4 regions of the Kitasatospora sp. NPDC001527 genome follow, and region 1 is predicted to be linked to each of the others. Evidence: riboswitches for the same ligand, from Rfam matches in the RefSeq annotation. Region 1 holds a riboswitch; each other region holds the start of a gene.
What was found. Region 1 has a riboswitch for cyclic di-AMP ahead of ABT238_RS20015 (C40 family peptidase). Riboswitches for the same ligand answer to the same signal wherever they lie in the genome.
Positions count from the first base shown of each region.

Region 1 (7,600 bases):
AGAGCCAGAGCGGCGTCCAGGCGCGGGTGTCCGCCCGGGTCGCCACGTGCACCGCCTCGTGGGTGACCACCACCTGCCGGCCGAAGTCGCTCAGGCCCGCGTAGGTCTCCGGGTTGACCAGAATCCGGTCGGCCGGGGCGTTCAGCGGCGCGCCGGGCGCCGCCACGGTGACAGCGGCCATCCCGGACCAGCCGGGCCGCTCGTCCGCCAGCAGCCGGGTGAACTGTTCCCCGGTGGCGGGCAGTTCCAGCAGCAGCCGGCCGGCCCAGGCGGTGCCCCAGAGGGCCTCGACGGCGGACACCGCCCGGTCGCCGACGGCGGCGAGTCCGGCGGGGGCGCCCCCGCCGGCCCCGGCGTCCACCCCGAGCACCAGGCAGCGCGCTCCGGCGCCGGCCCGGACGGTGCCGAGGTCCCACAGCGGCGGCGGTCCGCCCGCGCCCTCCTCGCGTTCGACCCGCCAGCCGGCGGCGGAGCGGGCCAGCGCCAGCCGGCGCGGGTGGACGACCGGCTGCCGGTCGTACCCGCTCACCACGACGGTCAGCTCGGCGGTGGCGGCGCACCGCCCGGCCGCGTCCACCGGGCCGAGCAGCAGGTTCCGGTAGCCGGCCCGCAGCGGCAGCGCGGGCGGCCCGGCGGTCAGCGCCCGGGCCCGCTCGTCGAGCAGCGCCAGGACGCCGGCGTGCTCGTCCGAGGCCGCGGCGGCGGGCCGCGCCGGGGCGGCCCCGGGCAGCGACAGCTGGGCCAGTCCGCCGGCCGCGAGCAGCAGGGCGGTGCGCCGGGACGGCCCGCGGCCGGCGGCGGTGTCCGGGCGGCTCAGAGCCGGATCACCCCCGAGACCGGCATCGCGGTGACGCTCTCGTAGCGGACCTTGGCACCCGGGTAGGGGGCGTGCACGATCACCCCGCCGCCGGCGTACATCCCGACGTGGTGCATGTCCCGGTAGAAGATCACCAGGTCCCCCGGCCGCGCTTCGGAGAGGCCGACCCGCTGCCCGGCGCGCGCCTGGGCCTGCGAGGTGCGCGGCAGGGTCACTCCCGCCTGCCGCCAGCTCCAGTACATCAGACCGGAGCAGTCGAACGCCTTGGGCCCGGTGGATCCGTACACGTAGGGCGAGCCGATCATCCGCACCGCGGCGGCCAGCGCGGCGGCGCCGCGTTCGGAGGCCGGCGGGGTGCTGCCGAGGTCCAGCCGGTCGGTGCCGCGGGTGGCGCGCTGCTCCGCCTCCCGGGCGTCCTGGGCGGCGAGCCGGGCGCGCTCGGCGGCGCCGAGGCTGTTGAGCAGCCGCTGCGCCTTGGCGAGCCGCTGCTGGACCTCCTGCTTGCTCTCGGCCAGCGCCCTGCGGATCTCCTCCAGCTCGGCGAGCTTGGCGGTGGTCTCGGCCCGGCGCTGGTCGAGCACCCGCTGACGGCCCAGCAGCTCGTGCAGGGTCTCGTTCTGCCGCACGGCGGCCTGGTCCAGGGTGCGGGCCCGGGTGAGGTAGCCCTCGGGGTCGGTGGAGAGCATCAGCTGGACGGTCTGCGCCATCCCGCCGCCGCGGTACTCGGCGCCGGCCACGGTGGCGAGGTCGCCGCGCAGCCGGTTCAGCTCGTCCTGGGCGAGGGCGACCTGCTGCTGCAGCGTGCCGGTCTCGCGCTGGAGCCTCTGCTGGGCCTCCTGGGCGGCGTTGAACCGCTCGGAGGCCTGCTCGGCCTCGTCGTAGAGCTGCTCCACCTGCGCCTTGACGTCCTTGCGGTCGGCCGGGGCGTCCGGCGAGCCGGGCGCGGCCCGGGCGCTGCCTGCGGCCGCCACACCCAGCGCGGTGGTCGCCGCCGCGGTGAGCACCAGCGCCCGGGCGAACGCGTGCGCACCTGACAGCGGGGAACGGCGGTGCACGGCCATGCGACGTCGGCTCCGATCCTGGGCCCGGCCCGCCGCCGCACCGGAGCGGGCGGCTGTCGAAGCGGGCGTCCGGTGGCAGACGTTAGCGAGTCAGGGCAACCGATTCCAAACCCCTCCGAACCCGAATATTCGGACACTGATCGGACATCAGATCGGTTCGCGGACCGAGCGTCCCGGCGGGGCCGGGAAAAGCCGCAGGCCCGGCCTCCCTCGGGGGAGACCGGGCCTGACGGGGCGTTCCGACCGTCGGTCAGAGGCGCACGATGGTGTTGACCGGCATGTTGGACGCCGACTCGTAGCGGACCGACGCGCCCGGCTTCGGGGCGTGGATGACCTGGCCACCGCCCACGTAGATGCCCACGTGGTGGCGGTCGCCGTAGAAGATCACCAGGTCGCCGGGCTGGGCCTTGGAGATGTCCGAACCGATCTGGGTGCCGGCGGTGGCCTGCGCCTGCGAGGTGCGCGGCAGCGACACACCCGCCTGGGCGTACGCCCAGCCGGTGAGGCCCGAGCAGTCGAAGGAGTTGGGGCCGGTGGCGCCGTAGACGTACGGGGCGCCGAGCTTGCTCTCGGCGGCCGCGATCGCGGCGGCACCGCGCGAGCTGTTGGCGGCCGGCGCGGCCGGCGCGGCCGGCTTGGACGCCGCGGCGGCCGGGGCCGAGGCCGGGGCCGAGGAGGGCGCGGACTGCGCGCTCAGGTTGCTGCGGTTGGTGTCGCGGGAGGCGCGCTCGGCGTCGGCCTTCTCCTTGGCGGCCTTGGCGGCCTCGGCCTTGGCGGCGTCCGCCTTCGCCTTGGCCTCGGCGGCGGCCTTCTCCTCGGCGGCGCGGATGGCCTGGCGCTCCTGCTCGGTGAGCGTGTTGAGCAGGTCCTGGGCCTTCTGCAGCTTGCCCTGGACCTCCTCCTTGGAGGTCTTCAGCTGCTGGGTGGTGGACTCCAGCTCGGCGAGCTTGGTCTGGGTCTCGGTGCGGTCCTGGTCGAGCCTGCGCTGCTGCTCCTGGAGCTCCTTCAGCGCGCCGGACTGGGTCGAACCGGCCTGGTTCAGGGCGTCGGCCTGGTTGAGGAAGTTGTCCGGGCTGGCGGAGAGCATCAGCTGGACGGTCTGCGATATGCCGCCGGTGCGGTACTGCTCACCGGCGATCTCGGCGAGGCCGCCCTGCGCCTCGATCACCACGGCCTGCTGACGGGCCACCTTGTCCTGCAGCTCGGCGACCTGCTTCTGCAGCTCCTGCTGCTTGGCCTGGGCCCCGTTGTACTTCTCGGTGGCGACCTCGGCCTGCTCGTTGAGCTGGTCGACCTGCTCCTTGACCTGGTCCTTGGTCGGCGCAGGGTCGGCGTGGGCGCCGGACTGCGCGGACAGGGCAACGGCAGCGGCGGCGACACCGGTCAGGATCGAGACACGGGCGCGGCCGGCGGGCTTGGGACGACGATGGGACGCCACGAAGGCGGACTCCTTCTTCCTCATCCGCCTACCGGGTGAGCTGACGGGTTCGGGCGGAAGCGTGCCCTACGACGCCTCACCCGCCGCTCGCGCGGCCGGCCTGGCGCCGATTCACCCCGGAGGAACGTGGTTCCCCGGCTCCGTTCCACAGCGGACCCCGGACTGCGGGGCCCTCGTTCGGACGGGCTACCCGAAGCCCCGTCCCGCTGCTTCGCGAACTCGGCGGCGAACCCCGCCGCCACCCAGGCTGGGTGATCGACTGTGCGTGGTTCGAGGCACGACCCTAGTAACAGATCCGTGATCCGTTCAAATCCTTGTCAGAAAAAAGCCGGAAGAATGCCCAAGTTCCCTTGTGAATATGACCGAATGTGATCACACCCCCACGGCGGGCTGATCATTGTCCGTCAGATGGTCGAAAGCGCGCTCGAAACGCCGACGCCACCTCCGACCGGAGGTGGCGCTGATCACAGGGGCCCCAGCGGGCCCCTCGGGCGTGTCGTGGCGACCCGTCAGACCCGGCGGATCGTGTTGATCTTCATGGCGTCGGCCTTCATCACCTTCACCACGTCACCGGTGCGCGGCGCGTGGACCACCATGCCGTTGCCGATGTACATGCCGACGTGGCTGCGGTCGTCCCGGTAGATGACCAGGTCGCCCGGCTGGGCCTCGGACAGGGACGGCACCCGGGTGCCGTAGTTGCCCTGCGCCTGCGAGGTGCGCGGCAGCGAGACGCCGGCCTTGCCGTACGCCCAGACCATCAGACCGGAGCAGTCGAAGGTGCTCGGGCCGACGTCGCCCCAGCCGTAGGGCGAGCCCTGCTTGCTCATCGCGAGGGCGACCGCGGAGCCCGCCTTGCCGCTCGCCTGCGGCAGGCTGCCCAGGTCGGTGCGCTCGGAACCGCGGGAGGCGCGGTCGGCCTGCTGCTGCGCCGCCTTCAGGGCCGCGCGGTCCGCGGCGCTGAGCGAGTTCAGCAGCTCCTGGGCCTCCCGGAGCTTCTTGTTGACCTCGGCCTTGGTCTGGTTGAGGTCCCTGGTGGTGCTGTCCAGCGAGGCCAGCACGGCGGCCGCCTCGGCCTTCTGCTGGTCGAGCCGGCGCTGCTGCTCCTGCAGGCCCTTGAGCGCCTCGGCCTGGCTGGAGCTGGCCTGCTGCACGCTGGAGGCCTTGTCCAGGTAGCCGGACGGGTCGGAGGTGAGCATCAGCTGGACGGACGGGTCGATGCCGCCGGTGCGGTACTGCTCGCCCGCCACCTCGGCCAGACCGGCCTGCAGCTGGGTCATCTGGTCCTGGCCGCGGGCCACCTGGTCCTGGAGCTGGTCCGCCTGCTTGCGCAGCTGGTCGGCCCGCTCCTTGGCGCCGTTGTACTTCTCGGTGGCCTGCTCGGCCTCCTCCTGCAACTGGTCGATCTGCGCCTTGACGTCGTCCTTCTTCGGCGACGGGCTGGGCGCGGCGTGGGCGGCGACCTGCGCGGAGAGAGCGACCGCGGTCGCAGCGGCAGCGGTGAGCACGGAGACCCGCGCGCGGCTCGGCTGCTTGGGACGGCGGTGGGAGGCCAAGGGACCGGCTCCTTCTTCCAATGGCCTCACCCGAACGGGTGAGAATCCGGAAAATAGGTTTGACGCCAGACCCTAGTGAAGATCCACGTTTCGCGCCACTCCCCCGTTCGCGTGAACGCGAACCGCCCCTCTGACTTCACCGAATTCGCACAACATCGCAATCGGGCCGCTGACCAGCCGTCATACCGACCGGCTCACACCCCGGAAGGGTTACGGGCGGGCCAGCCGGTTGAGCAGCAGCACCGACGCGACGGGGCGCGCGCCGGCCTTCCGCACGCCCTCCGCGACCTCCCGGTCGGTGGAGACCACCACCACCGGGCGCCCCTGCGGCTCGGCCCGGACCAGCCGGCGGATCAGCTCGTCCGCCGTCTCCCCGGTCCGGCTGAACCGCACCCGCACGCCGCGCGGAGGCGCCATGATCACCGGTACGTCCAGGTCCTGACCGTCGAACACACAGGTGACTTCCGCCTGGGTGCGCTGCGCCAGCATCGCCAGCCCGCCCAGCAGCCGGATCCGCTGCTGCTCCAGCGGCAGCGTCGGATAGCCGGTCTTGGTCACGTTGTAGCCGTCCACCACCAGATGGACCTGCGGGATCGCCAGCAGCTGGTCCAGCAGCGCCGGATCGTCCTCGGCCAGGCCCCGGCGCGCCACGTCGTGCGGCGAGGCCGAGCCCGGCACCACGGCCTCCACCAGGTCCGCCGGGCGGATCTGGGACACCGGCAGCGCCAGCTCCCGCTGCAGCCCCTGCGCCGACTGCAGCACGGTGTCCAGCAGCAGCCGCAGCCGCATGTCCTCGACGCTGCGCCCCTCGCGGGCCGAGCGGCGGCCCTGCTCGGCGGCGTTCTCCAGCTCCGTGACCCGGTGCCGGAGCCGGCGCGCCTCGCTCTCCGCCGCGCTCCGCTCGGCCGCCGCCTGCGCCCGGGCCGCCTCCAGTTCGGCGGCCAGCTTGCGGGCCTGCGCCTGCGCGCGGCGGGTGTCGCTCTCCAGCGACCGCAGTCTGCGGCGCAGCGAGTCCGCCTCCCGGCGGACCTCCTCCGACTCGGTCCGCTGGCGCTCCAGGTCCGCCCGCGCCGCGGAGCGCACCTCGGCCAGCTCGCCCTGCAGCTTCTCGACCAGCCGGGCCGCCTCGGCCGCCGCGCCCTCGGCGCCCGCCCGCTCGGCCTCCTCGCCGGCCTCCGCCACCAGCCGGCTCCACCCGGCGGAGCGCACCAGATAGGCGGCGGCCGCCACGTCCATCGGGTCGGCGGCGCCCGGCACGGTGCCCGACTCCAGCGCCCTGACCAGGTCCGGCTGGCCCAGCCGCAGCCGCTCCGCTATCCGCGAGCGGAAGGCCGGCTCCGCCTCCAGGGCGGCCGCCAGCGCGGTCGCCGCGTACTTGGCCCGGCGGGCGGGGGTGAACTTGGCGTACTGGCGCAGCGACTGGGGCAGTTCCGCGAGCGGCAGCCCGCCGAGCGCGTCGGAGGCGAGCCCCACCACGCGCCGGCGCACGCCCTCGGGCAGCGGCCGGTCCAGCGTCTCGGCGCCGCCCGCCGCGCCGTTCCCGGCGTCCCTGGTGCCCCCGGCGTCCCGGACCGAACCGTCGACGGCTGCCGCCGGATCGTCACCGCCGCCGGACTCCTCGCCCGCGGCCGCCTCGGCCGGGGCGCCGGTGCCGGAGGGGGCGGCCCCTGCCGCGTCCGGCGCCTGCGCGTCCACAGCGGGCTGCCGCCCCTGCGGCCCGGCGGGCTCCTTCGCTGCGTCCACCACGTCCTCGGCTCCGATCCTGGTCCAGCGGGGTACGGCCCCGGCCGCCACCCCCGTCACACTCCGTGCGTTCTCTCTGTATTGTCCCGTGCGGCGGTCGGCCACGCCCTGCACCGCCCGCCGCACGGTTCAGGCGGTCAGGCCTGCCCCGGGGCCCCGGCGTCGTCGGCCGCGCCCGGGCGGGCGACCAGCTCGACCTGGTCGACCGCGTTGCACCAGCGGCAGCGCACGGACTCGACCGTCTCGCTGAGCACCTGGGTCTCCTCGATCTTCGACTCGCCGGCCAGGTCGAAGTGGAGGAACTCGGTGACCCGGGCGGTCCGGGTCACGTCGAAGCGGGTCAGATTGCCGCAGAGCGTGCAGCGCCAGCGCGTCTCGGCGGTCAGGGCGGGGACGGTCATCGGGGGTCCTCTCGGGTGGTCCCGGAACGGGCTCAGGCGCTCCCCCCGGAGCCCCGGCGTCGGCGGCGGGAGGCGGGATTGCCCGCCCCAAGCCTATTGCCTGGGGCAACCTTCGCGGTCACCGGCCGACCGGCCCCGGCGGTAGCCCACCTGCCGTAACCGCGCGCGGTGCCCGCTCGGCGACGGGGGGATGCTGGGGCCCATGGCGATCCCGGTCCTCCCCGTCCACCCCGGGGCGCGCCGCGGCCGGCCGGCCGCCACCGCCCCGGCCGTCTGCTACGCGCTGATCGCGCTCAACACCGCGGTCTTCCTGCTCGGTCCGGCCGCCGGGCTGAACCCGCTCTACGGCCGGGGCCAGAGCCGGGTCTGCGCGGAGCAGCGCTACGAGCAGCGCTGGGGGGCCGTGCCCGTCGAGCTGCTGACCGGGCGCCCGCTGACCACCGGCCAGCTCGCCGAGGCCCCCGAGCCGGTGCCCGGCTGCCCGGCCGCGCCCACGCCGGGCAAGCACCCGGCACTCTCCGTGCTCAGCGCGCTCTTCCTGCACGGCGGCTGGCTGCACCTGCTCGGCAACCTGCTCTTCCTGCACG
Region 1 covers NZ_JBEPAM010000020.1:73,651-81,250, reverse strand. Annotated here, with positions in the region: gene ABT238_RS20025 (hypothetical protein) at 1-577, opposite strand, end outside; gene ABT238_RS20020 (C40 family peptidase) at 814-1,878, opposite strand; gene ABT238_RS20015 (C40 family peptidase) at 2,129-3,316, opposite strand; cyclic di-AMP (ydaO/yuaA leader) riboswitch at 3,327-3,479, opposite strand; gene ABT238_RS20010 (C40 family peptidase) at 3,826-4,869, opposite strand; gene ABT238_RS20005 (NYN domain-containing protein) at 5,080-6,612, opposite strand; gene ABT238_RS20000 (hypothetical protein) at 6,750-7,013, opposite strand; gene ABT238_RS19995 (rhomboid family intramembrane serine protease) at 7,216-7,600, shown strand, end outside.

Region 2 (7,600 bases), on a different contig from region 1:
GTCTGGCTCTCGCCGTTCTACGCCTCCCCGCAGGCCGACGCCGGCTACGACGTCGCCGACTACCGCGCTGTGGACCCGGTGTTCGGCACCCTGCTGGACGCCGACGCGCTGATCCGCGACGCCCACCAGCTGGGCCTGCGGATCATCGTGGACCTCGTCCCCAACCACTCCTCCGACCAGCACGAGTGGTTCAAGCGCGCCCTGCGCGAGGGCCCCGGCTCCCCGCTGCGCGAGCGCTACCACTTCCGCCCCGGCAAGGGCGAGAACGGCGAACTGCCGCCCAACGACTGGGAGTCCATCTTCGGCGGCCCGGCCTGGACCCGCACCGAGGACCCGGACGGCACCCCCGGCGACTGGTACCTGCACCTGTTCGCCCCGGAGCAGCCCGACTTCAACTGGGAGAACCCGGCCGTCGCCGACGAGTTCCGCTCCATCCTGCGCTTCTGGCTGGACATGGGCGTCGACGGCTTCCGCATCGACGTCGCCCACGGCCTGGTCAAGGCCCCCGGCCTGCCCGACCTCGGCGGCGCCGACCAGCTCAAGCTGCTCGGCAACGACGTCATGCCCTTCTTCGACCAGGACGGCGTGCACGAGATCTACCGCAGCTGGCGCGGGATCCTCGACGAGTACCCGGGGCAGCGGATCGGCGTCGCCGAGGCCTGGACCCCGACCGTCCAGCGCACCGCCAACTACGTGCGCCCCGACGAGCTGCACCAGGCCTTCAACTTCCAGTACCTCGGCACCTCCTGGGACGCCGCCGAGCTGCGCGCGGTGATCGACCTCTCGCTCGACTCGATGCGCCCGGTCGACGCCCCCACCACCTGGGTGCTCTCCAACCACGACGTCACCCGGCACGCCACCCGGTTCGCCAACCCGCCGGGCCTGGGCACCCAGATCCGCACCGCCGGCGACCGCGAACTCGGCCTGCGCCGGGCCCGCGCCGCCACCCTGCTGATGCTCGCGCTGCCCGGCTCCGCCTACGTCTACCAGGGCGAGGAACTCGGCCTGCCGGACGTCACCGACCTGCCCGACGAGGTCCGCCAGGACCCGTCGTTCTTCCGTCAGGCCGGCCAGGACGGCTACCGCGACGGCTGCCGCGTCCCGATCCCGTGGTCCGGCACCGAGGCCCCCTACGGCTTCGGCCCGAGCGCCGGCGGACCGTCCTGGCTGCCGCAGCCCGCCGAGTGGGCCGGCCTCAGCGTCGAGGCGCAGACCGGCGATCCGACCTCCACCCTGGAGCTGTACCGCTCGGCGCTGGCCGTCCGCAAGGCGCGGCCCGACCTCGGCGCCGGCACGGACGTCCAGTGGCTGGAGGGCCCCGAGGGCACCCTGGCGTTCCGCCGCGGCTCCTTCGTCTGCACCGTCAACACCACCGGCGCCCCGGTCCGGATACCGGCCCCCGGCCGACTGCTGCTCACCTCCGCCGGCGCCGACCCGGTGGTGGCGGACGGCGAGGCGGTGCTCGCCGCGGACAGCACCGACTGGTGGGAGGTCTGACGTGGTTGCAATAGGCTCTGGGATCGTGACTACGGCGCGACTCTCAGACATCGCGGCGCAGGCGGGGGTCAGCGAAGCCACCGTCTCCCGCGTGCTCAACGGCAAGGCCAACGTCTCGGCCGCCACCCGGCAGACCGTGCTGGCGGCCCTGGACGTGCTCGGCTACGAGCGGCCGACCCGGCTGCGCCGGCGCAGCGCGGGCCTGATCGGGCTGATCACGCCGGAGCTGAGCAACCCGATCTTCCCGGCGCTGGCCCAGGTGATCGAGCAGGTGCTGAGCCGGCACGGCTACACGCCGGTGCTCTGCACCCAGACGCCGGGCGGCTCCACCGAGGACGAACTGGTGGAGATGCTGGTCGACCGGGGCGTGGCGGGCATCGTCTTCGTCTCCGGCCTGCACGCGGACTCCACCGCCGACCACGACCGCTACGCCCGGCTGGCCGGGCGCGGGGTGCCGTTCGTGCTGATCAACGGCTACAGCGAGCGGATCGACGCGCCGTTCATCTCGCCGGACGACCGGGCCGCGATGTGGATGGCCGTCCAGCACCTCGCCGAACTCGGCCACGAGCGGATCGGCCTGGCGGTCGGCCAGCAGCGGTACGTGCCGGTGCTGCGCAAGATCGAGGGCTTCACCGCGGCCATGCGGGAGGTGCTCGGGCGCAGCCGGGAGGAGGCCGAGGCACTCGTCCACCACACGCTGTTCAGCGTGGAGGGCGGGCACGCGGCGGCCGGGGCGCTGCTCGACAAGGGCTGCACGGCGATCGTCTGCGGCAGCGACATGATGGCGCTCGGCGCGATACGGGCGGTCCGGCAGCGGGGCCTGGCGGTGCCGCAGGACATCTCGGTGGTCGGATTCGACGACTCGCCGCTGATCGCCTTCACCGAGCCGCCGCTGACCACCGTGCGCCAGCCGGTGGAGGCGATGGCCACCGCGGCGGTGGACGCGCTGCTGGAGGAGGTCGGCGGCAACGCCGCGCAGCGCGGGGAGTTCATGTTCCAGCCGGAGCTGGTGATGCGCGGCTCGACCGGCGCCCGCGCGCGCTGAGCAGCCGTGTACTGAGCGGCCCGTGCGCCGATCAGGGTGCCGAAGGGGCCCGGGAGCGGATGTGCTCCCGGGCCCCTTCGGCGTTGCGGCCGCTCAGCCCTCCTGGGCGACCGGGCGGTCCTGGATGACCCGGTGGCCGTCGGCGGCGTCGCCGGTGCGGGTCTCGGTGCGCCGGCCCCGCTCCAGGTAGTCGCGGAGGATCAGTTCGACGGCGTCCTGCGGGTTCCTGGTGCCGGACAGCATCATCGCGTCGATCGCGAGGTTGGCGTCGAGCGTGACGGTGACCTGGGCCATGGTGACTCCTCCTCGGGTGCAGGGCAGCAGCATGCCCGGTGCGGCCCCGGTTTGACCATGGCCGCTCTTCGCGCGCCCGCGTCCGGGCATGCCGCGGCCCCCGGGGAGGAGCGACCGGACTCTCCCCGGGGGCCGCGGCGTGACGGGATCAGACCCGGCCGGCGAAGTCCGGCGCCCAGTTGGCGACGGTCTGCGTCCGCACGCCCGAGCTCGGGTTGGCGGCCTCGACGTACTTGCCGTCGCCGATGTACAGCGCGACGTGGTAGACGCCGGAGTCCTTGCCGTTGTTGGACCAGAACAGCAGGTCGCCCGGCTTGAGGGCGTCCAGCGAGACGTGGGTGGACGCGGCGGCCTGGTCGGCGGCGACGCGCGGGACGGAGATGCCCGCGGCGCGCAGCGCGGCCTGGGTCAGGCCGGAGCAGTCCCAGCCGCCGTTGCCGGTGCCGCCGTAGACGTAGGCCTGGCCGACCTTCGACTGGGCGAAGGCGACGGCGGCGGCCATGCTGCCGGTGGCCGTCGGGGCCGGCGCCGGGGTCTCGGCCTGCGCGGCGGGCTTGTTCGCCGGCTTGGTGGCCGGGGTCTGGGTCTGGGTCTGCGCGGACGGAGCCCGGGTGTCGCCCTGGGCGCGGTTGAACCAGTCGAAGCCCTGGCCCTGGGCACGGTCGCCCAGGCTCAGCCGCTGGCCCGGGTAGATGGCGTGCGGGCCGTCGGTCAGGGTGGCGCGGTTGAGCTCGTACAGGCGCTGCCAGCCGCCCTGGACGTGCTGCTCGTCGGCGATGGTGGACAGCCAGTCGCCGGCGGCCACGGTGTAGGCCTCGGAGGCCCGCTGGCCGCTCTGCTGACGCCACTGCCGGTCGCTCTGGCGCTGCTCGGCGGCGGGGGCGGTGCCGGGCGCGGTGGTGGCGGCCTGCGGCTGCGCGGCGGGCTTGCCCGCCGGCTTGGCGGCCGGGGCCTGCGCGGCGGGGGACTGCGCGGCGGGGGTCTGCGCGGCCGGGGCCTGGGTGGCCGGCTTGGCGGCGGCGGAGGTGTCCACCGCGGCCGGGGTGCCGCCCTTGGTCAGACCGGCCTTGACCGAGCAGACCGGCCAGGCGCCGGGGCCCTGCACGGCCAGGACCTTCTCGGCGATCGCGATCTGCTGGTCCTTGGTGGCGAGGTCGGCGCGCGCGGCGTACGCGGTGCCGCCGAACCCGGACCAGGTGGAGTTGGTGAACTGGAGGCCACCGTAGAAGCCGTTGCCGGTGTTGATGCTCCAGTTGCCGCCGCTCTCGCACTGGGCCACCTTGTCCCAGGTGGCGACGGAGGCGGCCGAGGCGGTGCCGGCGGTCAGGCCGGGGACGGTGAGGCCGATGCCCGCGACGCCGAGGGCGGCGATCGCGCGACGGGTACGGCCGGACAGTCGGGTGCCGTTGGTGGGCAGCATGAAGACGTGGTCCTCTCCCACGCCTGCGAGGTGAGCTGTCGGATTCGGGCCGGAGTTGCCCGGCCGCGCTGTGGACGCGGCTTCACCCCTAGCCCGGGGCCGGTCCGAGGACCGGTCCTGGGCGAACTACCTGTGGTTCCCCCGCTCCTGCCGTGGTGCATTGCGCTGCCAGCGCGCCCGACGGCAGGACTCGGCGTCGCGGACGTGCTGGGTCCGTGTGGCCACGAACGGGGAGCACGTTAAGCAGAGGCGCGTTCAAACCGCAAACATGTGTGACGCTCGTCACGGTTTGCGAAATCCGTGCTGAGCGGCTGTCCTTCATGATCAGAAATGACCGGTTTTCCGCAACGCCGGTCGTGGCCAACGCAACTGCCTATGCTTCAGAGCGTCGGCGGCGCGCCGGCACCGCCGCAGCCGTCCGGAGAGAGGGCTACGCACCGATGGGCATCGACGAGGAGCCGAACACCCCCCGTCCGGCCGCCCGGCCACGCGGAGCGCATCGCCGGGCAAAGCACCGCAGAGCGGACATCCCGACCGAACCGTCCCGAACTCACTTGACCCGCCGGGCACTACTGCGCTGGCTGGCCGTCGGCACCGCCTTCGCGGCGATCAGCGGCGAGGAGATCCTGCGCCGCTCGCTGACCGGCGAGACCCGGTTGGTCACCCCGGCCGCGGTCATCGGGACCACCCCGACCGAGGCCGCCGGCCCGATGGGCTCCGACGGCGGCCACGGCGCCGCCCCGCCGGACGGCACCGGCCCCCCGGGTACCGGCGCCCCCGAGCAGCCCGCCCCCGCGCCCACCGTCGACCAGGGCGGCCGCCGCTGGTCCGACCGGGCCGGCTGGGGCGGCAGCCCGCCGGGACCGCGCAGCGCGGTGCGGATCACCGACCGGGTCCTGCTCGACACCGACGCCGAGGTCGGCTCCCTGCTGGTCGAGCCGGGCGGCGCGCTCACCTTCGCCGCCGACCGCACCGTCACCCTCGCCGCCGCCGGGAACGTCGAGGTCCGCGGCGCCCTGGCCCTCGCCCCCGACGGCGGCCACGTCCACACCCTGCGCTTCCCCGGCGTCGACGAGAAGCGGTTCCAGGGCGACGGCATGAAGGTGGTCGACACCGACGTCGGCCTCTGGGTCACCGGCGCCGGCTACCTGCGGCTGGACGGCGCCGCCAAGACCGCCTGGGTCCGCGCCGACCGCGAGCTCGGGGCCGGCGACACGGTCGTCAACCTCACCTCCCCGCCGGCCGGCTGGCTGCCCGGCGACGAACTCGCCGTCACCCCGACCGGCCCGCCCGACCAGGAGGGTTTCGCCGCCGGCTACGACCTCGTCACCATCCGGTCCGTCAGCGGAACCACCGTCACCCTGGATGCCCCGCTGCGGTACGCCCACCCCCGGGTCGCCGCCGGAGGGGGCGTCACCGTCGGCGCCGAGGTGCTCAACCTGACCCGCAGCGTCCGGGTCGAGGGCACCGCCGGGGGCCGCACCCACGTCCACCTCACCAGCTCCCGCCGGGCCGACGTGCGGCACGCCGCGCTGCGCTGGGTCGGCCCGCGCGCCGACACCAGGGAGACCTGGAAGGGCCCGGACGGCACCGCCCCGGTCACCGCGCCGGTGCTCGGCCGGTACGGACTGCACTTCCACCGGCTCGGCGACGCCACCCGCGGCACCGTCGTCGAGGGCGTGGTGGTCCGCGACGCCGGCAGCCACGCGTACGTCCCGCACGCCAGCCACGGCATCACCTTCCGCAGCTGCATCAGCCACGAGACCTGGGAGGACGCCTACTGGTGGGACGGTCCGCTGGACACCCGCACCCCCCAGCAGCCGTCCGACGACATCGTCTACGAGTCCTGCGTCGCCTCCCGCACCCTGCTCGAACCCAACCCCCGGGCCTACCGGCTGACCGGCTTCAACCTCGGCGCGGGCACCGGCGGCAAGGCGCTGGACTGCGTGGCGGTCGGCGTGCAGGGGGCGAACGGCGCCTCCGGCTTCGAGTGGCCGGAGAACAGCGAGGGCGTCTGGACCTTCCAGCGCTGCCTGGCCCACAACAACCTGCAGGACGGCATCTTCGTCTGGCTCAACGCCAAGCAGCACCACGTGGTCACCGAGTTCGCCGCGTACCACAACGGCGGCTGGGGCATCGAGCACGGCGCCTACCTCAACGACTTCGACTACACCGCGAGCGTGCTGTACGGCAACGCGGGCGGGGGAGTGGCGCTGCACTCGCTCGGCCGCGACCGGGGCACCGTCTTCGACGGGCTGCTGATCGACGCGGCCGGGAAGAGCGACTTCGCGGTCTCCACCGCGCGGCACGAACTCGCCGGGGAGTCGGTCACCTTCGGCCGCTGCCGGTTCACCGGCTACCGCCGGGCCGGGATCGCCTTCCGCGCCGGGGCCGACGGCAAGCCGGACGACGTGCTGGTGCTGGACTGCGAGTTCGGCGGCAACGAGCTGTGGCTGGACCCGCAGGCCGGTCCGCCCAAGAACGTCCTGCTGCGCCGGGCCGGGTCCACCGAGGTGCTCCAGGTGCGCCGGGCGGGCGAGGAGGGCACCGCCCAGCCGCAGTGGAACGCCGCCGCGGCCGCGGTGCCCACGCTGGCCGGCCAGTCGCGGCCGGTGCAGGTGCCCGCGCTGAAGCTGAAGGACGCCGCCGCGCCCACCACCCGGGTGGGCCGGTAGGGAACGCGAGGAGGGCCCGGGGCGGTGCGTCCGTTCCGGGCCCTTCCGCGTGACGGGGTGCTACTGGGCGGCGTGCCGCCCGCCGGCGCGCGTGCCGTCGGCCTCGTCGGCGTCCGACTCGTCGGCCCCGGCCTCGGGGGCGACGGCCGGCAGCGCGGCCAGGTAGGTGGAGGCGAGCAGCTGGCCCACCGCCTGGTACGCGCCCAGCGGCGCGGCCGACGGGCAGCCGGACTCCTCGGCGGCCGTGGCGAGCAGCTCGGCGTCCGCCTCCGGGCCGATCACCAGCGGGGCCAGCGCCGGGTTCTGGGCGCCCATCTCCTTGAGGTGGGCGACGGCGTCGGCGACGGAGCCGGGCAGGTCCAGCGCGGCGGCGACCACCGGCACGGCGAGCCGGGCGGCCAGCAGCATGCCGGTGATGCCGGCGGCGTCGGCCGCGGCCTGCCCGCCGACGGTGGTGAGCACCACGCCGTCGGCGGCGGTCGCGATGGCGAACAGCCGGGCGCGGTCGGCACGGGCCAGCCCGGCCTCGGAGAGGCGGACGTGGACGCCCTCGGCGAGCAGCGGGTGCGGGCCCAGCGCGTCGGTGACGGGGGCGCCGTACTCGGCGGCGAGCCGGTGCAGTTCGGGCAGGAAGTCGTGCGGGCCGGGCACCAGCGGCACCACGACCGG
Region 2 covers NZ_JBEPAM010000069.1:14,512-22,111, reverse strand. Annotated here, with positions in the region: gene ABT238_RS35765 (glycoside hydrolase family 13 protein) at 1-1,497, shown strand, start outside; gene ABT238_RS35760 (LacI family DNA-binding transcriptional regulator) at 1,523-2,542, shown strand; gene ABT238_RS35755 (hypothetical protein) at 2,636-2,836, opposite strand; gene ABT238_RS35750 (transglycosylase family protein) at 2,985-4,277, opposite strand; cyclic di-AMP (ydaO/yuaA leader) riboswitch at 4,264-4,424, opposite strand; gene ABT238_RS35745 (hypothetical protein) at 4,811-6,931, shown strand; gene ABT238_RS35740 (hypothetical protein) at 6,992-7,600, opposite strand, start outside.
Region 2: linked by a shared signal. The riboswitch ahead of ABT238_RS35750 (transglycosylase family protein) and the one ahead of ABT238_RS20015 (C40 family peptidase) in region 1 are both predicted to bind cyclic di-AMP.

Region 3 (7,600 bases), on a different contig from region 1:
CCGTGCCGGCCAGGCCGACCAGGGTGGCCGCGCCGGTCAGCGGGACGGCCTCCTCGGCCCGGTCCAGCTCGGCGCGCACGTGCGCCCGCGCCTCGGCGATCCGCTCGTCCGACGGCAGCTCGGCGCCGCCGAAGTGCCGCTCGGTCAGCCGCACGCAGCCGATGTCCACCGAGCGCGCCGCCCGGACGTCCTCGGCCCCGAGCACGAACTCGGTCGAGCCGCCGCCCAGGTCGAAGACCAGGTAGGGGGCCGGGAACTGACCACCGGTGAGCTCCTTGGTGGCGCCGACGAAGGACAGGTGCGCCTCCTCCTCGCCGCTGACCACCTCGGGCTCGACGCCCAGGGCCGCCCGCACGCCGTCGACGTACTCGGCGCTGTTCTCGGCGTCCCGGGAGGCGCTGGTGGCGACGAAGCGGATCCGCTCCGGGCCCACCCCGAAACCGGAGATCACCTCGGCGTACTCGCGGCAGGCGGCGAAGGTGCGCTCCAGCGCGTCCGGGTGCAGCCGGCCGGTGCGGTCCACGCCCTGGCCCAGCCGGTTGATGATCATCCGCCGGTCGAGGTCGGTGATCGCCCCGGTCTCCGGGTCGAGGTCGGCGACCAGCAGCCGGATCGAATTGGTGCCGCAGTCGATCGCGGCCACCCGGGTCGTGCTCACGCCCCGTCCTCCCCCGCCTCGTCCGACTCCTGCGCGGCCCGCTTGGCGGCGCGCTCGGCGGTCTTCTGCTCCTTGGCCGCGATCACGGCCGCGTGGTCCTGCTCCTTGGCCCGGTTGCGGGCCACCCGCTCGCCGGCGGCCGTGACCTCGGCGGCGGAGACGCACGGGCCCTTGGCCCACCAGTCCTCCAGCATGCCGATCGCCTCGTCGCCGAGCGGGTTGACGCCCTCGCCGGCCGCCAGCGAGTGGCCGACCAGGACGTGCAGGCACTTGACCCGGTCCGGCATGCCGCCGGCGCTCGGGAAGCCCTCCAGTACCTCGATGGCGTCCCGGCGGGCGATGTAGTCCTCGTGCGCCTTCTGGTACGCCGCGGCCAGCTCCGGGTCCTCGGCGAGCCGGGCGGTCTGCTCCTTCATCACGCCGTCCGCCTCCAGGGTGCCGATCAGCGAGGCGGCCTTGGGGCAGGTCAGGTAGTACAGCGTCGGGAACGGCGTGCCGTCCGGCAGCCGGGGGGCCGTCTCCACGACGTCCGGGTTGCCGCACGGGCAGCGGTGGGCCACGCCGCGCAGGCCGCGCGGGACCCGGCCGAGCTGTGCGGCGATCGCCGCGACGTCCTCGTCGGAGACGGTGGGGTGGTTCTCAGTGGTCATGGGAGGAGCTGTCTCCAGCGGGGGCGGGGGCGGGTGGTGAGGGAGGGGCGGACTGCCCCGGGGCGGCGGGGGCCACCGGTGCGGCGGCGGCAGCGGCGTCCACGGAGTCCCAGACGCTGGCGTACCAGGGCCGGGCAGCCTTCGCCGGACCGGCCGCCGGGCCCTGCGCGGGCGGCGGCGCGCCCAGCGCGGACTTCGCCGCGTCCTGGGCCGCCGGGTCGACCGCGATGTACGGGGTCTCCCCCGGCATCGCGTAGTGCAGCCGGGTGCGGGCCTGCGCCTTGACGTACTCCGGGTCCTGCCAGCGGGCCTTCTCCCGGCGCAGCTGCTCGACCTCCTGCCGGGCGTGCTCGGCCCGGGCGCGCTGCGCCGAGATCTCCGAGCGCTGCGAGACGAACTGCCGCGTCGGGTAGGCCAGGATCGCCACCAGTGAGCAGAGCACCAGCACGAGGACGGTCGCCCGGCTCGTGAACCGAGGCCGGGCGGCCAAGCCCGGGATCCTCCAGCCTGCCATCTGCGGTGTCCCCTCCTGGTCGCGACGGTGCCCCGCCGTCCACCCTACGGGGTGAACGGCGGGGCACCGGTCAGGCGTGCGCTACCGGGCGTCCGGCGATACCGGCCGGGCGCCGCCGGGCGGGCTCAGCCCTCGTGCTTGAACCGCGGGAAGGCGCCGCGGCCGGCGTACTCGGCGGCGTCGTCGAGGATCTCCTCGATGCGCAGCAGCTGGTTGTACTTGGCGACCCGCTCGGAGCGGGCCGGGGCGCCGGTCTTGATCTGGCCGCAGTTGGTGGCGACGGCCAGGTCGGCGATGGTGACGTCCTCGGTCTCGCCGGAGCGGTGCGACATCATGCAGCGGTAGCCGTTGCGCTGGGCCAGCTCGACGGCGTCCAGGGTCTCGGTCAGCGAGCCGATCTGGTTGACCTTCACCAGCAGCGCGTTGGCGGTGCCGGTCTCGATGCCGCGGGCCAGGCGGGCCGGGTTGGTGACGAACAGGTCGTCGCCGACCAGCTGGACCTTGTCGCCCAGCTTCTCGGTCATGGCCTTCCAGCCGTCCCAGTCCGACTCGTCCAGCGGGTCCTCGATGGAGACCAGCGGGTAGGCGGCGACCAGGCCGGCGTAGTACTCGATGAGCTCGGCGGAGGTGAGCGCCTTGCCCTCGAACTGGTAGGCGCCGTCCTCGTAGAACTCGGAGGAGGCGACGTCCAGGGCGAGCGCGACGTCCTTGCCCGGCACGTAGCCGGCCTTCTGGATGGCCTCGACGATGAGGTCCAGGGCCTCGCGGTTGGAGTCCAGGTTCGGGGCGAAGCCGCCCTCGTCGCCCAGGCCGGTCGACAGACCGCGCTCCTTCAGCACGCCCTTGAGGGTGTGGTAGACCTCGACGCCCCAGCGGACGGCCTCGGAGAAGGACTCCGCGCCGATCGGGGCGATCATGAACTCCTGGATGTCGACGTTGGAGTCCGCGTGCGAGCCGCCGTTGAGGATGTTCATCATCGGGACCGGCAGGACGTGCGCGTTCGGGCCGCCCAGGTAGCGGAACAGCGGCAGGTCGCTGGCCTCGGAGGCGGCGTGCGCGACGGCCAGCGAGACGCCCAGGATGGCGTTGGCGCCGAGCGAGGACTTGTCCGGGGTGGCGTCCAGGTCGAGCATGGCCTGGTCGATCAGGCGCTGCTCGGTGGCGTCGTAGCCGACCAGCTCCGGGCCGATCTGCTCGATGACGGCCAGGACGGCCTTCTCCACGCCCTTGCCGAAGTAGCGGTTCTTGTCGCCGTCGCGGAGCTCCAGCGCCTCGAAGGCACCGGTGGAGGCACCCGACGGGACGGCGGCACGGCCGGTGCTGCCGTCGTCGAGGCCGACCTCGACCTCGACCGTGGGGTTGCCGCGCGAGTCGAGAATCTCACGGGCTACGACGACATCGATGGACGGCACGAGGCATCTCCTAGCGGAAGCAGGTTCGGCTGACGGTGGGTGCAGTCGGCCGGACGATTGCGGAGTCGTTACGACCAGAGCCTAACCGCACGGGCTGTCCGGGCCACGTCGACCTCGGCTCCGTCTCAGCGTGTGGCCCGGCTACCCACCGGTAGTTCACCTGGTTGCCCGGCCGGAGAGGTCCGGATGCGGACGAAGGGGGCCCAATCGGCCCCCTCCGTCCGCTCGGCCGGACCTCGCCGGTCGAACGGGTGTCAGCCGAGGGTCAGGACCTGGCCGGGGACGATCAGGTTCGGGTCGGCGCCGATGGTGCCGCGGTTGCCGTCGTACAGGGCGTGCCAGCCGCCGGAGACGCCCTGGCCGGCGGCGATCCCGGCGAGGGTGTCGCCGGAGCGGACGGTGTAGCCCTGGCCGGCCGACTGCTGCGGGGCGGCGGGGGCGCTCTGGGCGGCCTGGCCGGCGTACTGCTGGTAGACGCTCTGGTGGCTGGTCCAGTACCAGGCGCCGTTGCTCTGGTACCAGTACACCTTGGCGTCGGCGTCCCAGCCGGCCTTGCCGGAGAAGGCCGGGGACTGCGGAGCCTGCTGCTGGACCTGCGGGGCCTGCTGCTTGGGCTGCGGCGTCTGCTGCTTGGGCTGCTGCTGGGCGCTCTGCGGCGCGTACTGCCGGGCCTGCGGCTTGGCGGCCTGCTGCTGCGGCTGGGCCTGCGGAGCGGCGGCCGGCTTCGGGGCGGCGGCCTTCGGGGTCTGCTGCTGCGGCTGGGCCTGCGGCTTCGGGGCGGCCGGCTTGGCGTCCGTCGAGGTGTCGACCGCCGCCGGGGCGCCGCCCTTGCTCAGGCCGGCCTTCTTGGAGCAGACCGGCCAGGCGCCCGGGCCCTGCGAGGCGAGGACCTTCTCGGCGACCGCTATCTGCTGCGCCTTCGAGGCCTGGTTGGCCTGCGGCGCGTAGGCGGCGCCGCCGTACGCCTTCCAGGTGCTGGGGGTGAACTGGAGGCCGCCGTAGAAGCCGTTGCCGGTGTTGATGCTCCAGTTGCCGCCGCTCTCGCACTGGGCGACCGCGTCCCAGGTGGAGACCGGGGCGGCGGAGGCGCCGGTGGCGCTCAGGATGGGCATGGCCAGCCCGACGCCGGCGACACCGGCGACGGCGATGGCCTTCTCGGCCTGGGTACGGCGACGGTGACGACCGGTTCCAACGAACAGCATGACGAGGTCCCTCTCCGCACGCCTGCGAGGTGAGCTGTCGGGTTCGGACCGGGAGGTGGCCCGGCCGCGCGGAGGCGGCTTCACCCCTAGCCGTGGGAGACGGCACGAAACCTGGTTCCCCCGCCCCTGCCCAGGGTTCTGGTCGGTTTCCCGTGACGCGGCGGGCAGGACTCGGCGTTCCGCGGACGGGGCCCGCAGCGGCGGGCTCCACGGAGAGTAGACAGATCTTCAGAGCAATCACAAGCTCATATCGTCGATATCACACGAACATCACGTCACGTGATGGATTGCCTACCAACCGAAGCGGTATGTCCGGATTGATGCGGGTTCAGACCCCTGTGAAACACGGTTCGGAGAGCATCCGTCAGCGTGTCGTGGGTGTCCGTCAGGCCTCGCAGGCGCCGCCGGGAACGGCCAGGTCAGGCCTTTTCTCCGGCGTGAATTCCACCGGAAGTTCACGAAGTCCACGCATGATCAGACCACCGCGCCAGCGCAGGTCCCCGGGGTCGGCGGCGAGCCGAAGGTCCGGCAGCCGGGTCAGCAGGGTGGCCAGCGCGGCCCGCCCCTCCAGCCGCGCCAGCGGCGCGCCGATGCAGTAGTGGATGCCGTGCCCGAACCCCAGGTGCGGGTTGTCCGTCCGGGCCAGGTCCAGGGTGTTCTCGTCGGCGAACCGCGCCGGGTCCCGGTCCGCCGCCGCGAGCACCACCAGCACCGGGTCGCCGACCGGGATCTCCACCCCGCCGATGGTCAGCGGACTGGCCGCGAACCGCCAGGTGGCCAGCTCCACCGGCCCGTCGTAGCGCAGCAGTTCCTCGATCCCGGTCTCCAGCAGCGCGCTCTCGCCGCGGCCGACCGACTCCTGGAGCAGGGCGCGCTGCCCCGGGTTGCGCAGCAGCGCGTACACGCCGTTGCCGATCAGGTTGACCGTCGTCTCGAAGCCGGCGAACAGCAGGATGAAGGCCATCGCCGCGGCCTCGTTCTCGGTCAGGTGCTCGCCGTGGTCGCTGGCCCGGATCAGCCCCGAGATCAGGTCGTCGCCGAGGTCCGCCCGCTTGCGGTGGATCAGCTCCGCCAGGTAGGCCCGCATCCGCTTCACCGCGCGCCCCACGCCGCCGCGCTGACCGCTGCCGTGGCCCGGTTTGGTGTGTCGCAGCATCATCCCGGCCCAGTCCCGGAAGTCGTCCTGGTCCTCGGCGGGCACCCCGAGCAGGTCGCAGATCGCGTAGATGGGGAGCGGGAACGCGAACTCGTGGATGAGGTCGGCGGACCCGCGGGCCGCGAAGCCGTCGATCAGCCGGTCGGTCAGCTGCTGCACCCGCGGCTCGAACGCCGCCACCCGGCGCGGCGTGAACGCCTTGGACACCAGCCGGCGCAGCCGGGTGTGGTCCGGCGGGTCGATGTTCAGCAGGTGCGTCATGAGGTCGGCCTGGCGCTCGCCCGGGATGCCGACCCGGCCGGTGCGGTGGGCCTGCTCGCTGTGGTGCACCGGGTTCTTGGAGAGCCGGCTGTCCGCGAGCGCCTGCCGGGCGTCCGCGTACCGGGTGACCAGCCACGCCTCCACCCCGCTCGGCAGGGTGGTCCGGTGCACCGGCTCGTGCTCGCGCAGCCACGCGTACGCGGGGTACGGATCGGCGGCGAACTCCCAGGTGAACAGGGGCGGGCGGGCGGGGTCGGGCTGAGCTGGCATGGGTCGACGGTATCCCGGGCGTGTCCGGGCCACCGCACGGCGTGCGCGCGGCCGTCGGGGCGGCCGTCGGGGCCGCGTCCGAAGCCCGTCGTGCACGGCAGGCGTGAGCCTGGTCACCTGAGGGGTAATTCCTGTTGCGGAGGGTCAGGACGTGCCTACGATCCTCCGCAAGATGTCCGTGGGCGCCGGTGCGGAGCCGCCCACAGGGAGGAGCAGGGCCATGCGGGACACCGGTTCGGTCGTCGTGATCGCCGTACTCGACGGCGGGTCGGGGGCTGACCTCGCCCGCCGGCTCACCGCCGCGGGGGCCGCCGGCGTGCTGATCGCCGACCAGCGGGTCGGGATCGCCGAGGACCTCGCCACCGAGCTCGACCGACCGGGCTGCCCGGTCGTCGGCGTCTGCGGGGACGTCCGCCGCCCCAGCGACGTCGCCGCGCTGGTCGACACCACCGAGAAGCACCTCGGCCCGATCGACCTGTTCTGCGTGGCCGGGCCGGGCGGCGAGCGGATCGTCTCGCTCTCCGACCTGCCCGACCACCTCGACCTGGAACGGCTCGCCGAGCTCGTCGCCCTGGTCGGCGAGGCGATCGGCGAGGTCGTCGTCCCGGCGCGGCGCCGTCCGCTGGAGGACGCCGCCGCCTGAGGCCCCGGCCGGCCCGCTACGGCGCGGGCTCCAGGCCCTCGGCGGCGCGCACCTCGTCCCGGTAGCCGCGCGCCGCGGCCCGCAGCGCGGCGTCCACGTCCACCCCGGCGTCGTGCGCGCGCTGCGCCACCGCGAGCAGCAGCCGGCCCGCCGACTCGGCCGTGAGCTCTCCGGGCAGCTCGTACGGCGCGTCCGGCACGCCCGTGAAGCCGGCCCGGCGCACCCGCGACACCAGCTTCGCCGCGTACGCGAGCGAGGGCAGCCCGGCCGGCACGCCGTCCAGCACCGACTCGCGCTCCGACTTCTCGGCGGCCTTGAGCGCCTCCCAGCTGGCCTCCACCTCGTCGGCGCCGCCCGCCTCGGCGTCGCCGAACACGTGCGGGTGGCGGTACATCAGCTTGTCGACGATGTCGCCCGCCACATCGTCGATCGAGAAGGCGCCGGTGGGGTGCTCCTCGGCGATCCGGGAGTGGAAGAAGACCTGCAGCAGGACGTCGCCCAGCTCCTCGCGGAGCATGTCGCGGTCCCCCTCCTCGATCGCCTCGACCAGCTCGTAGGCCTCCTCGACCAGGTACTTCACCAGGCTGGCGTGGGTCTGCTCGGCGTCCCAGGGGCAGCCGCCCGGCGAGCGGAGCCGGTCCATCACGGAGACCAGGTCCAGCAGCCGCGCGCCCGGCAGGTCGTAGGAGCCGGGCAGCACCTCGATCTCCGGCACCTCGCCGGCGTGCTCGACGGCGAGGCGGGCCAGCGCGTCGGTCAGCCCGGGGTCGCCGTCCGGGCTGCCCAGCCAGACGGTCGGACCGGCGGCCGGGTGGGCGGTGGCGGGTCGGGTGG
Region 3 covers NZ_JBEPAM010000023.1:101,298-108,897, reverse strand. Annotated here, with positions in the region: gene ABT238_RS21560 (Ppx/GppA phosphatase family protein) at 1-658, opposite strand, end outside; gene ABT238_RS21555 (DUF501 domain-containing protein) at 655-1,326, opposite strand; gene ABT238_RS21550 (FtsB family cell division protein) at 1,298-1,798, opposite strand; gene eno (phosphopyruvate hydratase) at 1,948-3,234, opposite strand; gene ABT238_RS21540 (transglycosylase family protein) at 3,489-4,436, opposite strand; cyclic di-AMP (ydaO/yuaA leader) riboswitch at 4,442-4,590, opposite strand; gene ABT238_RS21535 (cytochrome P450 family protein) at 4,822-6,123, opposite strand; gene ABT238_RS21530 (SDR family NAD(P)-dependent oxidoreductase) at 6,344-6,766, shown strand; gene ABT238_RS21525 (nucleoside triphosphate pyrophosphohydrolase) at 6,783-7,600, opposite strand, start outside.
Region 3: linked by a shared signal. The riboswitch ahead of ABT238_RS21540 (transglycosylase family protein) and the one ahead of ABT238_RS20015 (C40 family peptidase) in region 1 are both predicted to bind cyclic di-AMP.

Region 4 (7,600 bases), on a different contig from region 1:
CCCTTCGGCGTTCCCCGCTCCCCGCGGTTACCGGGCCTCCCCGGGCCGCCGCTCAGGGGCGCGGCCAGTCGCGCAGGCCGGCGGTCAGCACGGTGATCATGCGGTCCTGGGTCCGCCCGAGGTCCTCGGCGAGCTGGAAGGCGCCGCCGGTCGACAGCGCGGCGAAGCCGTGGGCCAGCGAGCGGAAGGTGCGGGCGGCGTGGATCGCCTCGGACCCCTCCAGTCCGTACCCGCGCAGCACCGCGACGATCACCCCGACCAGCCGGCCGGCCGCCTCGGTCAGGTCCTGGTCCGGCTGCGGCGCCTGCGGCAGGGCCGCGTAGCGGTGCGGGCGCTCGGTGGCGTACGCGTGGTACGCCCGCAGGACGGCGGCGACCGCGGCGTCCCCGCTGCGGCCGAGCGCCGCCTCGGCGAGCCGGTCGGCCAGCTCCTCGGTCACCCGGACGGCCACCAGCCGGCGCAGCTCGGCCAGGCCGCCGCTGACGTGCTTGTACAGCGAGGGGGTGGCGACCCCGGCGCGGGCGGCCACGGCGGCCAGGGTGAGGGCCTCGGGGCCCTGCTCGTCGATGAGGGCGAGGGCGTGGCCGACGACCTGCTCGGGGGTCAGTCCGACTCGGGGCATGCGGTTCTCCTGGCTGGGTGCGGTGCGGTGCGGTGCGGGACGGGATCGGGCGGGTCGGGACGGCGGGACGGGCGCGGGGCGGGGGCGGCGGCGCTCAGGCCAGGCCGGCGAGGAAGGACAGCAGGGCGTCGGCCGTGGCCCGCGGGTGGTCGGCCATCGGGTAGTGTCCCGCCCCCTCGATCATCACCTTGCGCGCGTTCAGCGCGGCGGCCTGCCGGTCGGCGACCAGCTCCGGCTTCCCGAAGTCGGGATCCTTCGAGCCCATCACGACCAGCGCCGGGCAGCGCACGGCGGCGGTCCAGCCGGTGGGCGCCGAGTCGCCGCGCACGTAGCCGCGGGTGGCGGTCCTGCGGCCGGGGGTGCGCATCGCGGCGACCAGCGCGGCCACGTACTCCTCGTGGTCGGCCGGCTTGGGGCCCGGGTAGGCCATCCTGCGGTGGTAGAGGCCCCAGAACGCGGGCGAGCGCACCAGCAGCGCGCCCATCGCGCCGACCGCCAGGCGCTGCAGGGCGCCCGCCGGCACGTTCTCGACGAAGGCGTCGATCAGGACGATCCCGGCGACCCGCTCGGGGGCGTCCCCGGCGGCCCTGACGACGCTGGCGCCGGTGTAGGAACTGCCCGCCAGCACGGCCCGCTCGATGCCCAGGTGGTCCAGCAGGGCGAGGACGTCACCGGCGATCGCGGCGGGGGAGTAGTCGTCCCAGAGGATCGAGGACTCGCCGAAGCCGCGCAGGTCCATGGTGATCACCCGGCGGCCGGCGGCGGCCAGCAGCGGGCGCAGGTGCCGGTACGCGGCCCGACTGTCGAGCATCCCGGGGAGCAGGACGACCGGGGCGCCCTCGCCGCGCCCGGTGTCGTCGAAGGCGATCCGGCCGCCGGGCAGGTCGAGGTGGCGGGTGACGGGAGCGGTGGTGCCGTTCATGGGGAGCCTCCTGGGGCGGGACCGTCGGCGGAGCGCCGATAGCCATAAAGCTAAGGCTAATAGCCTTAGCCGTCAAGCTATCGGCGCGTCCGGCACGACCGGCCCGCCCGCGGGGCGGCTCAGACGCCCTCGACCTTGAACGGGTCGTGCTCGGTCAGCAGCTTGTCCAGCCGCGCCTGGTCGACCCGGGTCACCAGCTCGGTGGTCTCCTGCCGGTCCCGGACCACCTTGGACAGGGTGAACGTGGAGGTGATCGTGTAGAGCAGGCCGAGGGCGAGGAACGCCCGGGTCCAGGGCTCCACCGGGAGGAAGGCGATCCCGATGCCGAGGGCGGCGGCGGAGAGGGTGAAGGACAGCACGGCCTGGATGTAGTACGCGGCCGTGGTGCGGGACTGCATCGGTGTGCTCATGGGCGCCAGGATGGCCGCGCCGCGCCCGCCCGCACATGAGTAGGCGTACTCAAGTGAGGGGCCGTTCGTTGACGTCCCGACACGTTCGGTAGTGTCAGTTGTCATCAAACGTCCCAAATCGCCCACCGGGCAGCGTGGTGCCCGATCCGTATCCCGCCGTCACCAACGGATGGCTTGGAATCGGGGGGCTCTCGGATTAACGTTTGATAACGCAGCGCGGTCCGCAACGCCGTACCCAGACGGCACCGTGCGCCGTCGCCTAATCCCGCCGGCCGGCCTCCGGGCAGGCCAGGGAGCCGGGGAACCACGTTCCTTGGGGTGAATCGGCCGGGTCAGGCCCCGTCCAGGCCCAGCCGTAGGAGACCTTCCTGCTCCGAACCCGTCAGCTAACCCGGTAGGCGCGAAGGAAGGAAAGGAGCGCGCCTCCGTGGCGTCGACGCACACCCCGGCACATCCGTCCGGCTCCTCCACCGGCACCCGGCTGCTCGACCACCCGGGCCCGTACACCGGGCACGGCCCGTTCGGCGGCCCCGCCGACGAGACCGCCCCGCCGGCCGACCCGACCAGCCGGCACCGGATGCCCCGCCAGACCCGCGGCACCGCCCCGCTGCTCGGCGTCACCGCCGTCGCCGCCACCCTGGGCGCCACCGGCTTCGCCTCCGCCACCCCGGCCGCCGCGCCGGCGGTCGAGGCGCCCGACGAACAGCCGGTCGCGCTCTCCGCCGACCCCGGCCTCGCCCTCGCCGCCCGCATCCAGCTGCAGGCCGACAGCCAGCGCACCGCGGCCGAGGAGAACGCCCGCGTCCAGGCCGCCCAGGAGGCCGAGGCCAAGCGGGCCGCCCAGATCGCCCAGCAGGAGCAGGCCAGGCGCGCCGCCGAGGAGGCCGAGAAGGCCAAGCTCGCCGCCATCAAGCTGCCGGTGAAGGACTACCGGCTCTCCGCCCACTACGGGCAGAGCGCCCGCTACTGGGCCCACCTGCACACCGGCCTCGACTTCGCCGCCGACCAGGGCGAACCCGTCTACGCGGTCGGCCAGGGCACCATCACCTCGGCCGGCTGGGCCGGCGCCTACGGCTACCGGATCGTCGAGACCCTGCCCGACGGCACCGAGATCTGGTACTGCCACCTCTCCTCGATCATCAAGGGCTCCGGCAAGGTCGTCCCCGGCCAGCAGATCGGCAAGGTCGGCGCCACCGGCAACGTCACCGGCGCCCACCTGCACGTCGAGGTCCGCCCCGGCGGCGGCGCCCCCGTCGACCCGGAGAGCTGGTTCGAGCAGCACGGCGTCACCCCCTGACGCCTCCCGTCGGACACTGTGAGGGCTCCGCCCCGCCGGATCGCGTCCGGCGGGGCGGAGTTCTTCCAAGGGGGGATCAGCAGGTGACGGGCGCGGTGACGGTCGCGGTCGCCCCGTAGCCCCACGTGGTGGTCACGAGGGTGGCCGTCACGGTGGAGCCGCACGGCGCGGTGGCCGCGAGGTAGCCGAACCCGCGCCCGCCGGGCGGGAGTATGCCGGTCCCGCTGTCGGTGCCGAGCGACGCGCCGCCGACGACGCCGAGGGTCAGGCTGTACGAGGCGTCCTGCGCCGTCCAGCCGGGGGTCGGCGTCGTGTAGCCGCCGGCCGTCACGCCGGCGCCGTCGACCGTGACGCAGACGCGGTTCTGGAGGACACCGGCGAAGCCGTTGGCGCAGGTGCTCGTCGCGGCGGCCGCGGTGGTCGCCGTCGTGCCCGTGGTCTGCGCGGTGGCCTGGGCGGCGCCCGCGACACCGAGCGAGGACAGCGCGGTGGCGGCCGCCAGGATGGCGGAGAAACGATTCATCAGAATTCTCTCCTTCGAGAACGGGCAAAGGGAACCGTGGAGCGCATGTGATATGTCACGCTTCACATGGCCAAGCGATTCCACCGCGTGCGATCCATCAATCGCGGCCGGCCCCGAATCCCTTGAGGAGTGCCGGAATCGACCGCCCGGTGGCTCGAATCCACGGTCCCGCCGGACCGGCGCTATTCCGCCCCGTCCTCCTCGAACCCCTCCGCCGGTTCCAGGCCCGCCAGGTAGGCGTCGATCTCCTCCTGGCCCGGCTCCGGCGCCAGCTCCGGGAACTCCTCCACCAGCAGCCGAGGCAGCCCCGGCACCGTCCACGCGCCGGCCAGCTCCAGCGCCACCCGGACCGCGGCCTCCTCGAACGCCGTGAAGTCCCCGGCCAGCTCGTCCGGCATCGGCCGGCCCAGCGCCGTCAGCTCCGCCAGGTTCCGGTAGCTGCGCCGCATCAGCCCCTGCTCCAGCAGCCGGCGCGCGCCGTCGGTGGCCATCCCCACCGCCAGCGGCCGGGTCCCGGCACCCCAGCCCCCGTCGTCCACCGGGTCCAGCACGCCGTCCGCCTCCAGCGCCGTGAAGGCCGCCGACCGCTCCTCCTGCGACAGCTCCCGGAACCCCTCCAGCCAGGCCCGCACCGCCGCCTCCTCGCCGGTGTCCACCCCGGCCGCGCGCAGCAGCAGCGTGTACAGCCGGGGCCAGGTCACCAGGTCCGCCCGGCGCAGCAGCCCGGCCGCCACCTCGCCCTGCCACTCGGCCTCGGCGTGCAGCCGCTCCTGCCGCTTGGCGTTCAGCCGCTTCGCCGCCCGCTGGTGGTCGACCAGCAGCCGCACCGCCGCGCCGTACGCCAGCGGGTCCTGCCCCGGCTCCGGCTGGACGTACAGGTGGAGCTGCTCGTACAGCAGGTGCTCCACCGCGGCGGAGGTCAGTTCGGGCCAGCCGTCGCGCATCCTGCCGCCGCCCAGCTCCAGCAGCGCCAGCACCGCCCGCAGCGGGGCGCCGGCGACCGGCTCGCGGCCCTGCGCCTCCGCCCAGGCGAGCAGTTCGGCGGCCTTGGTGCGCGGGGCGAGCCGCAGGTCTTCGTCTTCCATAACCACGAACCGTAACCGCTGGTCGGCGGTAGGGTCGGGAGCCATGGTCCCCGTCCGACTCACCGGCCCCCGGCTGGCCATCCGCGAGTTCCACCACACCCCCGAGGACGTCGACGCGCTGCACGCGGTGTTCGGCGATCCGCGGGCCACCCGCTACCTCCCCTTCGCCCCGCGCGACCACGAGTCCTGCGCCGACCAGGTCGCCCAGTTCGTGGAGGAGGCGCAGAAGGAGAACCGCGAGGTCTACCGGCTGGCCGTCACCCGGCTCGCCGACGCCGACGACCCGGCCCGCGCCGTCCCGATCGGCAACGCCGCGCTCGGCCTCGTCCCCCACCACGCCGCCCACCTCGGCTACGCCCTGCGCCCCGACGTCTGGGGCCTCGGCTACGCGGGCGAGGTCGTCGCCCTGCTGCGCGACCTCGCCTTCGGCCCGCTCGGCCTGCACCGGCTGGAAGCCCGGGTGGACGTCGACAACGCCGCCTCGGTCCGGGTGCTGACCCGGGCCGGCTTCCGGCTGGAGGGCCGGGTCCGGCACGACTACCGGCGCCACGACGGCTGGCGCGACGCCTACCAGTACGCGCTCCTGGCCGAGGACGTCCCGGCCGGCGGGAGCGCCGTCGCGGGGGGATAACCCCACCCCCGGTTCGCCGGGGAGCAGGATGTCCGGGCGGCGCGCGCCCTGAGAGGCTGGCGGAGTCAGCAGGACAGACCCCACGAGCCCGAACCGCGACCGACCCGAGGGACCGAGATCCGGCCATGAGCACCCACACCATGCAGCGCGACGAGTACGACGAGTACGACGCGTACGACGGCCGCGAGGGCGGCGAGGGCGGCGAGCGCCACGCCGTCGCCCGCCGCATCGAGGAGCCGCCGTACGCCTGGCGGGCCCCGTTCACCGGGTACTTCTACCGCGAGGTCGGCTACGCGCTGACCGGACTGCCGGTGGCGGTCGCCGGCTTCACCGTCGCCGTCGCGCTGTTCTGCCTCGGCCTCGGCACCTTCGTCACCGTGCTCGGCCTGCCGGTGCTGGCGGCGCTGACCTCCGCCGCGCGCGGCTTCGGCGGGCTGGAGCGCGCCCGGGTGCGCGGCATGCTCGCCCTGGACGTGCCCGCCCCGGCGCCGGTGCGCGCGGTGCGGCCGGGCGCCTGGGGCGCGATCACCGCCCGCCTGGCGGACGCGGCCGGCTGGAAGGCCGTGCTGTACCAGGTGGTGATGTTCCCGTGGGCGATCCTCAGCACGGTGCTGTCGCTGGTCTTCCTCTGCGTCGGCTGGACGCTCGCGCTCTACCCCGTCTACCACTGGGTGTTCCCGCGCTACGTGGACTGGCCGGGCTACCGGATCTTCGACTTCACCGGCAGCGACGGCGTGCGGCACGTCTACTACGTCGAGTCGCCGCTGCAGATCGCCGGCGTCTGCCTGGTCGGGCTGCTGTTCGTCTTCCTGACGCCGCAGCTGGTGCGCGGACTGACCAACGTCAACCGGCTCGCCGCCCGCGGTCTGCTCGGCCGCTGACCTCAGGCCCCCTCCCGGTCCCGTCCCCGTCCCCCGTTCCCGTCCCGCCCTCCGGCCCCCGCCCGCTGTCCCCGGGTGCGGGGCCGCGCGGCCCGTGGTCGGATGGCCGGGATGGCCGACCGCACCGCCCCCGCCCCGGTCCCGCCCCTGGTGACCTCCCGTTCGCTGGACGAGTACTGCGGCCTGTTCGGCCTCACCCGGGCCGGGATCGCCGCCCTGCCGGGCCCGCTGCTCGACTGCCCCGGCGGCGCCGCCGCGCTGGTGGCCGAGGCCCGTCCGCTCGGCTGCCGGGTCGTCGCCACCGACCCGGTGTACGCCCGGCCGGCCGACGAGATCGCCGCCCGCGCGCTGGCCGCCCGGGCCGCGATGGCCGCGGCGATGGTGGACCGCCCCGACCTCTACCCGGCCCGCCGGTACCGCCGGCCCGAGCACTATCTGCGCGGCTGGGACCGGGCCCACCGGCTCTTCGCGGCCGACCGCGCCGCCCACCCCGGGCAGTACGTCGCCGCCGCGCTGCCCCGGCTCCCCTTCGCGGACGGCGTCTTCGCCCTCACCCTGAGCGGCTACCTGCTCTTCGCCTACCCCGAGCTGTTCGGGCCGCAGCGGCAGCTGGCCGCGCTGGCCGAACTCGTCCGGGTCACCGCCCCGGACGGCGAGGTCCGGATCCACCCGCTGTACGACGGCGAGGGCCGCCGCACCACCCGCCTGGACGCCGTCCGCCGGGCGCTGGGCGAGCGCCGGATCGCCAGCGAGGTCCGGGTGCTGCCGCCCGCCGACCGGGACGGCCGCGCCCAGCGGGTACTCGTCCTGCACCGGGCGGACGCCCCCCGGTAATAGCCGAACCAGCCCTGTGCCCCTATACTCACCGGCCATGAGCGAGATGTTGATCAAGCCGGCCGAGGCCTCGGACGCCGACCGGCTCACCGCCCTGATCCAGGACTGTTCCGCCTACCACGGCCGCTACGCGCCGATGATCGCCGGATACCGGGTGACGCCCGAGTACCTCGCCCGGCACGAGGTCCACCTCGCCGTGCGCGCCGCCGACGACCACCTGCTCGGCTTCTACGCGCTGGTCACCGAGCCCGCCGATCTCGACCTGATGTTCGTCGCCGACGAGGCGCAGGGCCTGGGCGTCGGCCGCCGGCTGATCACCCACCTGCTCGACCGCGCCCGCGCCGTCGGCGTCACCGGCGGCATCAAGGTGGTCTCCCACCCGCCCGCCGAGGCCT
Region 4 covers NZ_JBEPAM010000003.1:20,875-28,474, reverse strand. Annotated here, with positions in the region: gene ABT238_RS03665 (TetR/AcrR family transcriptional regulator) at 53-622, opposite strand; gene ABT238_RS03660 (alpha/beta fold hydrolase) at 717-1,544, opposite strand; gene ABT238_RS03655 (YiaA/YiaB family inner membrane protein) at 1,664-1,954, opposite strand; cyclic di-AMP (ydaO/yuaA leader) riboswitch at 2,201-2,369, shown strand; gene ABT238_RS03650 (M23 family metallopeptidase) at 2,382-3,251, shown strand; gene ABT238_RS03645 (hypothetical protein) at 3,328-3,774, opposite strand; gene ABT238_RS03640 (hypothetical protein) at 3,957-4,859, opposite strand; gene ABT238_RS03635 (GNAT family N-acetyltransferase) at 4,903-5,490, shown strand; gene ABT238_RS03630 (sensor domain-containing protein) at 5,616-6,371, shown strand; gene ABT238_RS03625 (class I SAM-dependent methyltransferase) at 6,483-7,205, shown strand; gene ABT238_RS03620 (GNAT family N-acetyltransferase) at 7,243-7,600, shown strand, end outside.
Region 4: linked by a shared signal. The riboswitch ahead of ABT238_RS03650 (M23 family metallopeptidase) and the one ahead of ABT238_RS20015 (C40 family peptidase) in region 1 are both predicted to bind cyclic di-AMP.